4 regions of the Blautia sp. MSK.20.85 genome follow, and region 1 is predicted to be linked to each of the others. Evidence: riboswitches for the same ligand, from Rfam matches in the RefSeq annotation. Region 1 holds a riboswitch; each other region holds the start of a gene.
What was found. A riboswitch is a leader RNA that binds a small molecule or an ion and turns the genes downstream of it on or off. The one in region 1 is predicted to bind cobalamin.
Positions count from the first base shown of each region.

Region 2: linked by a shared signal. The riboswitch ahead of G5B12_RS13650 (leucine-rich repeat domain-containing protein) and the one ahead of nikB (nickel ABC transporter permease) in region 1 are both predicted to bind cobalamin.
Region 3: linked by a shared signal. The riboswitch ahead of G5B12_RS09485 (leucine-rich repeat domain-containing protein) and the one ahead of nikB (nickel ABC transporter permease) in region 1 are both predicted to bind cobalamin.
Region 4: linked by a shared signal. The riboswitch ahead of G5B12_RS09750 (cysteine-rich small domain-containing protein) and the one ahead of nikB (nickel ABC transporter permease) in region 1 are both predicted to bind cobalamin.

Region 1 is NZ_JAAIUN010000003.1:128,054-131,208, forward strand. It holds gene G5B12_RS02855 (M14 family metallopeptidase) at 1-463, shown strand, start outside; cobalamin riboswitch at 752-941, shown strand; gene nikB (nickel ABC transporter permease) at 1,131-2,069, shown strand; gene nikC (nickel transporter permease) at 2,070-2,900, shown strand; gene G5B12_RS02870 (ABC transporter substrate-binding protein) at 2,961-3,155, shown strand, end outside.
Region 2 is NZ_JAAIUN010000030.1:13,282-16,436, forward strand. It holds gene G5B12_RS13645 (DUF4430 domain-containing protein) at 1-986, shown strand, start outside; gene G5B12_RS13650 (leucine-rich repeat domain-containing protein) at 1,066-1,893, opposite strand; cobalamin riboswitch at 1,983-2,174, opposite strand; gene G5B12_RS17590 (DUF4430 domain-containing protein) at 2,494-3,155, shown strand, end outside.
Region 3 is NZ_JAAIUN010000014.1:22,374-25,528, forward strand. It holds gene G5B12_RS09480 (gamma-glutamyl-gamma-aminobutyrate hydrolase family protein) at 1-440, opposite strand, end outside; gene G5B12_RS09485 (leucine-rich repeat domain-containing protein) at 474-1,313, opposite strand; cobalamin riboswitch at 1,506-1,691, opposite strand; gene G5B12_RS09490 (Ig-like domain-containing protein) at 1,794-3,155, opposite strand, start outside.
Region 4 is NZ_JAAIUN010000015.1:7,961-11,115, reverse strand. It holds gene G5B12_RS09755 (C40 family peptidase) at 1-550, shown strand, start outside; cobalamin riboswitch at 714-916, shown strand; gene G5B12_RS09750 (cysteine-rich small domain-containing protein) at 1,183-1,488, shown strand; gene G5B12_RS09745 (phosphatase) at 1,638-2,351, opposite strand; gene G5B12_RS09740 (glycyl radical protein) at 2,706-3,155, shown strand, end outside.

The DNA of each region.
Region 1 (3,155 bases):
AAGACATATCGGTGTCAAATATGTGGTCCGCTCTACAACTGCTACAGGTGGTGCCTATAATTATGCTTCTTCTCTTGGAATTCCAAGCATTCTCATCGAGAGGGGCGGACACAGTTACTGGACCTGGGAGGAAGTGGAACAGGACAAAAGAGACGTCCGTCATCTTGTGTTTCATCTTCAGGGGAAGAAATGTCACGGACTGAAACATTACCGTCAGATGCTTCTGGAAAATGTGGTATATGAATATGCACCATATACCGGATGCTGGTATCCATCCAAAAAGCCTGGAGAGTACTTCTTTAAAGGAGAAGACCTGGGTGAACTGAGAGATTACTACGGAAACCTGCTTTATACATCCATTGCAACAGAAAATGGAGTTGTACTTTATCAGACAGCCAGCCTGAATATTATTGAGGACGGACCGATGATCGCCTATGCAGCGATCACAGAGACGCTGACCTGATATTCGCAGAGCTTTTCCACCAAAAATTGTTTTATTCAATTCCTATAGAAGCGATAAGAAAACCGGATTTTACCGTTTGTTGTTCTGTTTGTAAAAACAAACGCGTAAAATCCGTATTTTTTTGACAAATCGGATAAACTCAGTTGTTAAATACCTAACGGGGTATATGTACAATTCAAACAGCTTTGACAAAATTGATAAATATTCTAAAAATACAACATTTTTCTATGGACAACAGCAATAGATTTATCATATAATAAATCCGTAATTTAACAGCATTTGCTGATTTTTACATCAGTCGTTGCAAGTTCCGAGAGGATTAATAGGGAAACCGGTGTAAATCCGGTACGATCCCGTCACTGTAATGGGGAATCCTCAGATAAAATACCACTGGCCGGGTGCGTGAGAAATAGGGCCGGGAAGGTGTCTGAGGGTGAGGAGCCTGAGTCAGGAGACCTGCTTGTAATTGTTTTAAGATGATTCTTACGGAAGATAGGAAGCAAGTTTTTTTGTGTGTGCCCGTATTTCGTCACGGGCTTTTTTCGTGCGTATTTCTAAAATTCCATGCATTTTCTGCATATAAAGAATCCCATTATAGTTATTATTATCTTATATAAGTTGAAACGGCTATGCTAAAAATCACATCAAATGAGGAAAGGAGTAAAACGTGACAAAGAAACAAGTAGGAAAAAGATTTCTCCAGATTATCATTGTATTATTTGGAATCAGCTTTTTCACATTTGGACTGACCTACCTGTCACCTGGTGATCCTGCGGAGATCATGTTGACAGAGTGTGGTAATCTTCCAACACCAGAACTTCTGGAACAGACAAGACATGATCTCGGCCTTGACCAGCCATTTCTTGTGCAGTATGGTTCCTGGCTGAAAGGTGTTGTAACAGGAGATATGGGACAGTCCTATTCTTTCAAAATGCCGGTAACGGATAAACTGGTATCCTGTTTCTGGCCGACGCTGAGGATGTCGTTGCTGGCACTTCTGATGATGGTCATTATTTCCATACCGCTTGGAATACTGGCCGCTGTATATCAGAACAAATTCCCGGATTATTTTGTAAGAGGAATTACCTTTGTGGGAGTATCTGTTCCAAGCTTCTGGCTGGGCCTGATCCTTCTCAGCATCTTTGGTGTTCAGCTTCGCTGGATCAATGTTGCCGGAGGCAGTACAGATTTTAAATCCATGATCCTTCCGGCGCTGACACTTGCACTTGCCATGTCTGCAAAGTATACCAGACAGGTAAGAAGTGCAGTACTGGAGGAACTTCACCAGGATTATGTCACAGGTGCAAGAATGCGTGGGATCAAGGAAAGAGTCATTCTCTGGAAACACGTTCTTCCTAATGTAATGCTTCCGCTGGTAACACTGCTGGGGCTTTCCCTTGGAAGTCTTCTGGGAGGTACTGCAGTTGTAGAGATCATTTACAACTGGCCTGGAATGGGAAATATGGCAGTAAAGGCAATTTCCTGTCGTGACTATCCTCTTGTACAGGGCTATGTACTCTGGATCGCGATCCTGTACATGTGCATCAACCTGCTTGTGGATCTGTCCTATACTTATCTCGATCCAAGACTTAAGGAGGATAGATAATTGAAAAAGGTATTACGAACATTCAAAGAAAATAAACAGTTCACTCTTTTCTTTATTCTGGGTCTCGTGGTGATCGGTGTTGCGATCTTTGCACCGCAGCTTTCCCCATATGATCCGTTGGATGCAGTTATGACCGAATCACTGCAGGAGCCAAGCTCCGCTCATCCGTTCGGAACGGATAAGCTTGGACGAGATCTTCTTTCCCGTGTTATCTTCGGAACAAGAACCTCTCTGATCATGACCTTATGTCTGGTTGCGGTGATCTTTGTGATCGGTACATTTTTAGGAGTTATCGCCGGATATTTCGGTGGTGTTGTGGATGCAGTGATCATGCGTATCGCGGATATGATGATCTCATTCCCCGGCCTTGTTCTGGCCATTGCCATTGCCGGTATGCTCGGACCGAATCTGGTCAATGCCGTTATCTCCATTGCGGCTGTAAGCTGGACAAAATATGCCCGCCTTGCAAGAAGTATGGTTTTGAAAGTCAAGAAGAGTCTTTACATAGAGGCAGCTGTGGTAAACGGAACAAAGACCTGGAAAATTCTTCTTGTACACGTTCTTCCCAACATGGTAACCCAGATGGTGGTAACTGCAGCGGCAGATATCGGAACCATGATGCTGGAACTGGCTTCCCTTTCATTCCTGGGATTTGGTGCAACCGCGCCGACACCGGAATGGGGACTGATGCTGAATGAAGGAAGGACCTACATGGCAAAAGCGCCATGGCTTATGATCTACCCTGGTATCGCTATCGTGATCTGTGTTGTTGTTTTCAACATGCTTGGAGACAGCATCCGTGATGTACTGGATCCGCGCCAGGATCAATAAAACAACTCTGTAACAAACCAACACCATATGATCAGTATTATTTATCTTTAGGAGGATGAAATGAGAAATAACGTAGTTAAAAAAGTGCTGGCTGCTACACTTGCATGCATGATGACTTTTTCCATGACAACAGTGGCTCAGGCAAAAGGTGACAAAAAAAGTGATAAGGAGATCACCATCGGAGTAACAAGCTTTGCAGATACACTGGAGCCGACAGAGCAGTATTTCAGCTGGGTAGTATCCCGTTATGCGATC
Region 2 (3,155 bases), on a different contig from region 1:
CAAACGGAAAATACAGCGGATGGATGTATACATTAAACGGCTCTTATCCGGATCTTGGAGTTTCCGAGCAGGAAGTAAAGAACAATGACCAGATCGTTCTTCATTACACAGACTACTATCCGGAAGAAGAGAATCATGTCTGGGAGACAGCATGGACATTTGACAAAAACGCCCACTGGCATGAATGTGCAAATTCCAAAAACGAAAATTCCTGGTGCAACATCTCCAGCAATGAGAGAAAGAACGGATATGCAGCACATACCTATGACAAAGGTAAAGTAACAAAAGCAGCTACCTGTACAACAGCAGGTGTGAAAACATATACCTGTACAGTCTGCGGCGCAACAAAGACAGTAAGTATCCCGAAGACAAGACATACTTACACCTGGAAAACAACAACAAAAGCAACCGTATTCAAACCGGCAGTACAGACAAAAGTCTGCTCCAAATGCGGTTATAAAACAAAGACAACCAGACCTTACGGCAAAAAACTGACTCCAACCCTGAAACTGAACGCAACAAAGATCACTCTGAAAGTAAATCAGTCCACATCCAGAGTGAAAGTAACAGGACTTGCCAACGGTGATGCTGTAAAGGCATGGGGAACTACCAACAAAAAGATCGTAACTGTAAGCAGCAAAGGTGTGATTAAAGCCGGAAAAACAGCTGGTACAGCAAAAGTTTCCGTAACCTTAAAGAGCAAAAAGAAAGCTTATATCACAGTAACTGTTCAGAAATCTACAGTAAAAACAACAAAGATCACAGGTGTAAAATCTGCCCTTACTCTGAAAAAAGGAGCAAAGACAACCCTGAAACCGGTACGTACACCGTTCACATCCGGTGAGAAGATTACTTACACTTCTTCCAATAAGAACGTGGCAACCGTAAGCAGCACAGGTGTGATCACAGCAAAAAAAGCAGGAACAGCAGTGATCACCGTAAAGAGCGGAAGCAAAAAAGTAACATGCAAGGTAACAGTTAAATAAAGCTGTTATCCCCTGAAAAATAAAAGCGGCATTTTTTCACAGAATGAAATGTGAAAAAATGCCGTTTTTGATCATTTGATCATAAATATTCAACTTTAAAATCAAATTCCTTACAATACTCATCTACTTTGGAACCTTTATAACACCGGATGGTACAGGCACGGTTGATGATCCATGGCCCGATAAAATCGGGATCGTGTCGGATCTCCAGATATTTCATACGGTTACATCCGTGGAATACCCATTTGCCGATATAATGGATATTTGTGGGAAGACAGACATAAGTAAGATTCATACACTTAAAAAATGCGCTTTCGTCCAAAAATTCCAGGGACTGGGGAAGATGAAGTTCTTCTATGGCACAAAAATAAAAAGCCTCTTTTCCGATACGTTTCAGACCTTCCGGGAAATCCACGGAACGGAGATTTTTACAGCGGTAAAAAGCACGGTCTTCGATGAGGGTAAGTGCGGAAGACAGCTGAAGGGATTCCAGGGAGGTACACTGTGAAAAAGCTTCGGAGCGGATCCGGGAAATCTGTGAATCATGGGGAAAGATCACACATCCAAGCTTTCGGTTCTCCTGAAAGGCGGCTCTCGGGATAGAAGAAAGTGCCTGAGGAAGAATGACTTTTTTCAGGGAATTACATTGAGAAAATACGTTGGATCCCATATTTTCCACCTGGGTGGGAAGCAATACTTCTTTCAGAAGAGTGCAGCCCTGAAAGGTTCTGGCGCCGATATTTTTAAGCGTGTCCGGAAAACAGACAGAGGAGATCTTGGTCTTTTTCTGAAAAGCTTCCGACGCGATATATTCAATTGGCGCAGGGATCTTTACATTTGAGGAAAGATAGTTTCTTGCGTTGTTTTTGGAAATGACACGACTGGATCTGTAATAAGTACCTGACATAAAAAAGTCTCCTTCAACATAAAAAAAGACACCGCATCACAGGCAGATACGATGTCAAAAAAGAATTCTCCATTTATCATACGTGTAATAGCCGGCAGTATTTCCAAGCAGATCTCCTGACTTATGCAGTCACGTTTATCCCCTTCTTATACGATAAATTACAATGGTTCACGGATAAACTAAGCAAATACAGTAGCACGTCTGTTGAGGATTCTCACCTTATTCCCTTTTAATCCGGTTTTCTGCAGGAAAAAACCGGAACTTGAAAACGTCTATATTTAATATTTTTGGGTGTCTGATTATTATATCACAGAAAAAGGACAGATACAATTGTTTTCCGGGTTTTCGTTTGACAGACAAGAGGAAATAAACTATAATTTCAGTATAAAATTTCATAGAAAAGAAAGACGTGCAAACAGGTGTGATTCCTGTACATGTAAGTGCGATGCCGTACAGTCGGCGGGCGGTTTTTCTTTCATGTAAGGTAGCATTGGTTTGCGCATAGGAACATCTATCAGGTAACGGAATCCCCTTGGAAAAGAGGGATTATTTTCCGTTACCTTTTTTGTTGCTTTTTTTGTGCAGAGAAAAGGAGGAAGAATGGAAAGTAAGAGGAAAAAGACGCTGTTTAATGTGATCATGGTAGTACTGATCCTGGTCATTGCCGGATGCGGAGTGATGGCAGTGGGAAATCTGAAAGGATGGTTTGATAAAGGATCGGACAGCGTTCTTATGACAAAGAACGTAAAAGGTGTGGCCAATATTCAGAGAAACGGTGTGGGCTACGGCCTGGAAAAAAATGTGGCATTGAGAGCCGGAGATATTCTTGAGACGAAGAACGGAACCACAGCGGAGCTTTCAGCCGGAGAAAACAATACACTTTCACTTAACGCAAATACGAAACTTACTGCGGAATCCGTAGAAAAAAACAATTTGAAACTTACTGCGGATCAGGGAGAGGTTTTTGCGGATCTTACGGATTCTGTGGGAAAAGCAGAGATCGCTCTTGATGAAAATACGCTTACCTTTGAGACAGGAGTCTTTTCCGTAAGCGCACAGTCCGGAAGCGGCGCTGTGTATGTATTTAAGGATGAAGTGGAACTGGCCGGAGCGGACGGAAAAACCACAACCGTAACAGCCGGCGAAAGTGCTCAGATGACAAAAAGTGAGGACGGAAGCTGGAAAGTAGAAACAAGTAAGATCTCAGCAGGAGCATTAAATGAATATATGATCCAGCAGCTGCTGGGATGCGCAGATAAAGA
Region 3 (3,155 bases), on a different contig from region 1:
CCCCCTTCTTTTTCCAGATCCTGATACAGGGTTCCGCCGCAGGCCACATTCATGATCTGAATGCCACGGCAGATCCCGAGGATCGGCTTTTTCTTTTCCATCATAAAATATCTGGAAATCGCAATATCCTGCTCATCCCGCATGGGCATGATCGTTCCGCAGTACCCTTTTGGAAACGCCCCGTACCGCTCCGGCCCTACATCATGTCCGCCGGAGATCAGCACTCCGTCCAGCTGTTCCAGGAACGGTTTCGCCGCCTCCAGATCTCCATACTGCGGGATCAGCACAGGAATCGCACCGGCTTTCTCCAGGATATACACATAATCACCGCTGACAAAGTCCCAGTCCTGCCCGGTGATCCCCATGCCCGAAACCATTCCAACAGCATCCCTGTAGTCAAAATTACAGGTAACGCCGATCACAGGTTTTCTTTCCCTCATCCTTCTCCTCTTTCCACCAAAAAATGGTCGCTTTTACAGATATTCTACCGCAAATCCATACTTCCTACAATAGTCATCGACTCTGGTATTTTTTCTGCACAGGATCTTTGTCCCTTTATTTATGATCCATTCTCCCAGCACTTCTGGATCCCCGGAAAATTCCACTGTTTTCAACATACTGCACCCGTGAAACGCCCATTTTTCCACAGTTTCCACATATTCCGGAACCCGGACATATTCCAGATTTCTGCACTTCAGAAAAGCGCTCTCTCCAATAAATTTCAGCTTTTGAGGAAGTTCCAGCTTCTGCAGTCCGGTCTGATAAAACGCCTCTCTTTCAATCCGCTCCACAGACTGAGGAATTTTTATCTCTGTCAGATTCCCACATTTATAAAATGCCCTTCGCCCAATCTCAGTGATCATTTCCGGAAGCACTACTCCGGAAAGTTCCTGGCACTCCATAAAAGCTTCTGCCGGAATTCGGATGATTTTCTTATTCTCTTCAAAAACTGTCTTCTGCAGTCTTTTACACCCGTACAAAACCCCTTTTCCAATATATTCTGTTGTAGCCGGGATTTCAAAACTTCTCAGGTTTACACAACCGGAAAAAGCTCTGTTTTTTATAACTTTTATTTTCTCTGATCTTACTGTTCGAAGCCTTGTACATCCGGCGAAACTTTCTCTGCCAATCTCTCTGACGCAGTTTTCCAGGCTCACTTCTCTGATCCGGATATTATTCTTCAGTGCCTCGTCCCCGATTCGGCTATAAGGCTGTCCGATAACAAGAATTCTCTCTCCGTGTTTCTCTGCACATCCTCTTACAAATGTTTTTTCTCTTTCTTTCTGCGAACGCCACACCAGTGTTTTCTGCATTTTTTAACCTCTCAACAAAAAAACGGATGCAATACCCTGAAAGATATCGCATCCGTATATAATGATCATGTTTTCAACAATACCATCTGCTACCGCAATATCTCTGAATTCAGGAAATGTTTCTTTCTGTGTCCCGAAAAATAGGTACACAAAACCAAACAATCTCCCCCTCCATTTATCATTGCGTGTAATAACTGGTAGCAGCTTTAAGCAGGTATCCTGGCTTATGTAATCACGATCCCTCCCCTTCTCATACAGATCCGTACAATGGTTACAGAAAGATCTAAACAAATACAGTAGCACGACTGCCTGGGATTCTCACCCTGTTCCCTCTTGGCCCTGCCGATGTGGCAGAGAACTTAAAACCGGTAATTGTTTTTTCTCCATATTTAACTGTTCAGAAATTATAACACACTTCTTTTTCTGTGACAATCCCGTGAATCAGAGTTATAGGCGGGGTTATTTCATAATGATCAGTATTTATTTTACAGTTACACGGCATTTGTAAGAAACTTTTCCGGATCTTACTGTAATTACCGCAGTTCCTTTTTTCACACCTCTGACCACACCTTTGGAACTTACTGTGACAACAGCCTTATTGGAGGAACTGTATGTAAGTTTTTCAGCAGATGTTATTGGTCTGCGTATCGGCTTTAAGGTCGTTGTCTTTCCTTTACTGATGGTTATTCTGGACTGCAGTCCGGTTATGGCCGCAGTTCTTACTGTTCCTTTCTGTACAACGACTTTCAGTTTCGCCGTTTTTTTGCTTGCCAGAGTTACTGTGATATAAGCAGTACCTGTCTTTTTCTGTGCGGTGATCACACCTTTTTTATCTACTTTTACAATTGCAGTATTGCTGGATTTCCAGGACTTCACGGAATCTCCTTTTGCAAGACCACTGACTTTCACTTTGCTAGTAGATTTTCCCGGATTCAGACGAATTCCATATGCGTTCAGTTTGATCGTTGGTTTCAGTTTGCTTCCTGAATTCTTTGTTTCTTTTTTGGCACATACAGAACAGGTTCTTGTGATCTGTTTCGGTGCAAAAACAGTTGCAGATTTCGTTGTCTTCCAGGAACTCCACTTATGTGCTGCAAGAGCTGTTGATTCGGTCTTTTTCTCTCCGCACCAGGTACAGGTATAAGATTTTGTTCCTTTTGTCTTACAGGTGGATTTCTTTGTTACTGTTCCTGCATCCCAGCTGTGTTTTGCATGTTCTCCTTTGTTTTTCAGATCCCAGTATGTTGTCTCCTTATTTACAAAACGTCTGTAAGAATCCAGTGCCTGAAGTGCCTGTACTGTAGACATTTCGCTGGATTTTGAAATTGACATGGAATGTGAAAAACCATTGTCGCTCTGAATATAACCAGTCAGATTTGTGATCATATTCATATTTACAGTACCAAAATCATCGCTTAACGGATCAATTCCCATAGAAGTCAGTGCCAGAAGAACCTGGGCTGTACTTTCACAGGTACCATATCCGAAATCATCTCCCATGGCATTTGCCAGGTAAGTGAGTGCTTTGTCTGAAATATTTTTTGCGGCTGTATTATGGTTTCTGTAGACAGCAAGGGCCTGCAGCGCCATGGCTGTAATATCAGAGCTTCCTCCTTTTGCATCGGTAAGTCCGATTCCACCGGTTGTCGGATTCTGGAATTCTCCAAGTGCCCTGATGATGGAAGCACGGTTCCATTTCGCATTTCCCGGGATCTGGATATCTGCGGCATCCAGAGCGATCAATGCATAGATCAGTTCATTGGAACCATTTTTCAGTTTTTCAGAATTGTAGATCATCGCTGCAAGGTTTACACCGTCAACATTTGTGATGTCTTTTCCCAT
Region 4 (3,155 bases), on a different contig from region 1:
TGAGTATGTGGATGAAGATACAGACACAGCAGATGGAGAGAACGATGATACTCAGTATGATGAAGACGGTAATGCCATAACAGGCGATGAAACAGAAGATACCAACACAGACGATGCAGAAGCCAATACAGACGCGGATTATGATAACAGCGGAGATACTTCCGAAGATACTTCTTCTGACAGTGGAAGCTCTTCTTCCTACAGTGGCTCAGGTTCTTCTGTTGTAGATTATGCGACACAGTTTGTTGGAAATCCATACGTATGGGGCGGAACAAGCCTTACCAATGGTGCAGACTGCTCCGGTTTTGTACAGAGTGTATATGCCAACTTTGGCGTAAGCCTTCCGAGAACTTCCTATGAGCAGCAGAATGCAGGTACTGAGGTATCTTATGCAGATGCCCAGCCAGGAGATCTGATCTGCTATGGTGGACATGTGGCTATTTACATGGGCAATGGACAGATCGTACATGCATCCAATTCTCAGGATGGTATTAAGATCAGTAACGATGCGACATACAGAACGATTGTTTCTGTAAGACGTCTTGTATAATCACGAACCATATAAAATTTATTAAGATGAAGATATTGAACAGCCTGGCGGCATATTCCGCCAGGCTGTTTCTTATAAGGAAACAGTGAATTTATATCAAAAAAATCTGAAACAGTATTGACATATAATTAACAGGGTGTTATTATAATGTCAGTATAATTCCATATTGAACATAGCAAGTGCTGAGGGCATCTGACAGTCATGGATTATCAGAAGCCAGCAGAAAAGGGAATCAGGTGAGAAACCTGAGCGATCCGGTCACTGTAACGGAGGAGCGAATCTCAGAATCCATTGTACCTATGTATGAGAAGGAGAGACGAGCCATGATCCCGGAGCCAGGAAACCTGCTTGTTATGGCGAGGTTAAACTTCCGTGTAAAGTGTAACAACCATTTCAGGGACTCCGCACCCCTGGGACGTTGTCTACTTTTTTACGAGAGTAGGCATTTTTTTATGGAATGCGCCTGTTCATATGAATTATACATGATTAAATGGCAGGCGATACTACTCCGGATACATTCGTTCCCTCCGCGCACTCATGAACGGATTATATTTCTACCCCGGGGTGGGATCGCTACCTCTTTTTTTACGGAAAAATTAAGAGAGTGCATGATCCGGGAGGAGATAAGAACCATGGAGAAACCATATTGGGAGGGAAAAGAATATTCCTATTTCAGCCACAAAAAATGCGAGTATTTTCCATGCCATAAAGGAGCAGATCCGGAAAATTTTAACTGCCTGTTCTGTTATTGTCCGCTGTATGCACTGGGAGATAAATGCGGTGGTAATTTCCATTTTACGGAAAGCGGAATCAAGGACTGCACTGCGTGTAAACTTCCTCACAGAAGAGAGAATTATGGATATATCACAGGAAAATATCAGGAACTTGCGGATATGATAAGAAAGCAGAGAGAGAATTCTCAGGCAGATGAGAAATGATAATAAAGAAAATATAATATAACCCGAAATAATAAGCTAGCTCGGACACATGGTAAAATGTGTCCGAGCTGGCTTTTTTGGTTGTGAGTCAAACATGAATGTGTATTCGGATACATTTTATGTATATTCGATCTTACTGTTTTACCAGATCATCTGGTCTGCAGAAATACCTTCAATCTTGGAAGCTGATTGTTCAGAATCAGCTGTTCCGGGAACATGGCCTGATGAACAAATTCAGCAGCACAGGTAAAATCACCGATGTGTTCCGGACCGTGACTGTCACTGGAGAGCAGCAGCGGCAGATGATATTTGCGGCAGCAGCGGAGAATCTCATAACAGTTTTCTCTGGTATCACCACGGTAGCCATATGGAGCCAGGGAAGCTTCGTTAATTTCAAAGATTGTTCCGGTTTCTCTGGCAGTTCGGGCAAGAACATCATAATTTACCGGATAATGGGTGTTGTCGCTGTGACCGAGGATTTTGACACAGGGATTCTTCATGACATTGACAAAAGCTTCTGTGTTCTCGTCTCTGGTACCGGGACGGTAGTTCCAGGTATGCATGCTTGCAATGGCATAATCAAGTTTGCATAATAATTCCTGATCCAGATCTACAGTTCCCTTCCGGTCCAGAATATTCAGTTCGATTCCGTAGAGCAGATCTACTCCGAAATGTTTTTTCGGAGAATAGGTAAGGCTGCGGAAATAGGAGGAAGTTCCGGCTGCCAGAGTGCCGGGACCGTGATCAGTGATCCCGAGAAGCCGGAGACCTTTCTCGGCAGCTGCGCGTGCCATGTTTGTGATGGTACATTCCGTGCCGTGACCACTGGCGATGGAGTGGGTATGCATATCAGAAAGATACATAAAAATACACCTCTTTTACTGTTTGAGAACATGTGACAGAGCGGAATACGAATGTCCGCTTTGCATAAATTTTTTCTGAAAAACAAAGGAATTCCTATATAAATCTAAGTATGGCAGAGCAGAAAAACAAAGTCAATAGAGAAAAACATAAAAATACAAAAAACAAATAAAATCAACAGGGAACAACCGATAAAAACCACAAAAACAGCTAGAAACACATGTTGGATTTCGTTGACATCGAAGTAGGGGTAAGGTATAATAAAACTACATGAGCACATAGCCGGACAGGAGCGGTTCTGGAAGCGTAGAGGCAGACAGATCACCAGAAACAACCGGTTATGAGAAAGGAGAATCATGGAGAAATTTCATATAGCAGATATCCCGAAAACAGACAGGATCACACATCTTGTGGATAATCTTTATGCCAAGATGCCGGTGATCGAATCTGCCAGAGCGAAACTGGTCACAGAGTCCTACAAGGAAACTGAAGACGAGCCGATCATCACACGCAGAGCGAAGGCTTTTGCCCATATCCTGCATAACATTCCGATCATCATCCGTGATGAGGAACTGATCGTCGGAAGCAGCACCCTGGCACCAAGAGGATGTCAGACATTCCCGGAGTATTCTTTCCAGTGGCTGGAGGATGAACTGGATACGGTGGCTACCAGAACTGCTGATCCATTTTATATTTCGGAGGAGACCAAGGCGGATCTTCGGGAGGTACATAAATACTGGAAGGGTAAGACTACCAGCGAGCTTGCGACTTCCTATATGGCTCCGGAAGCGATCCTTGCCATTGAC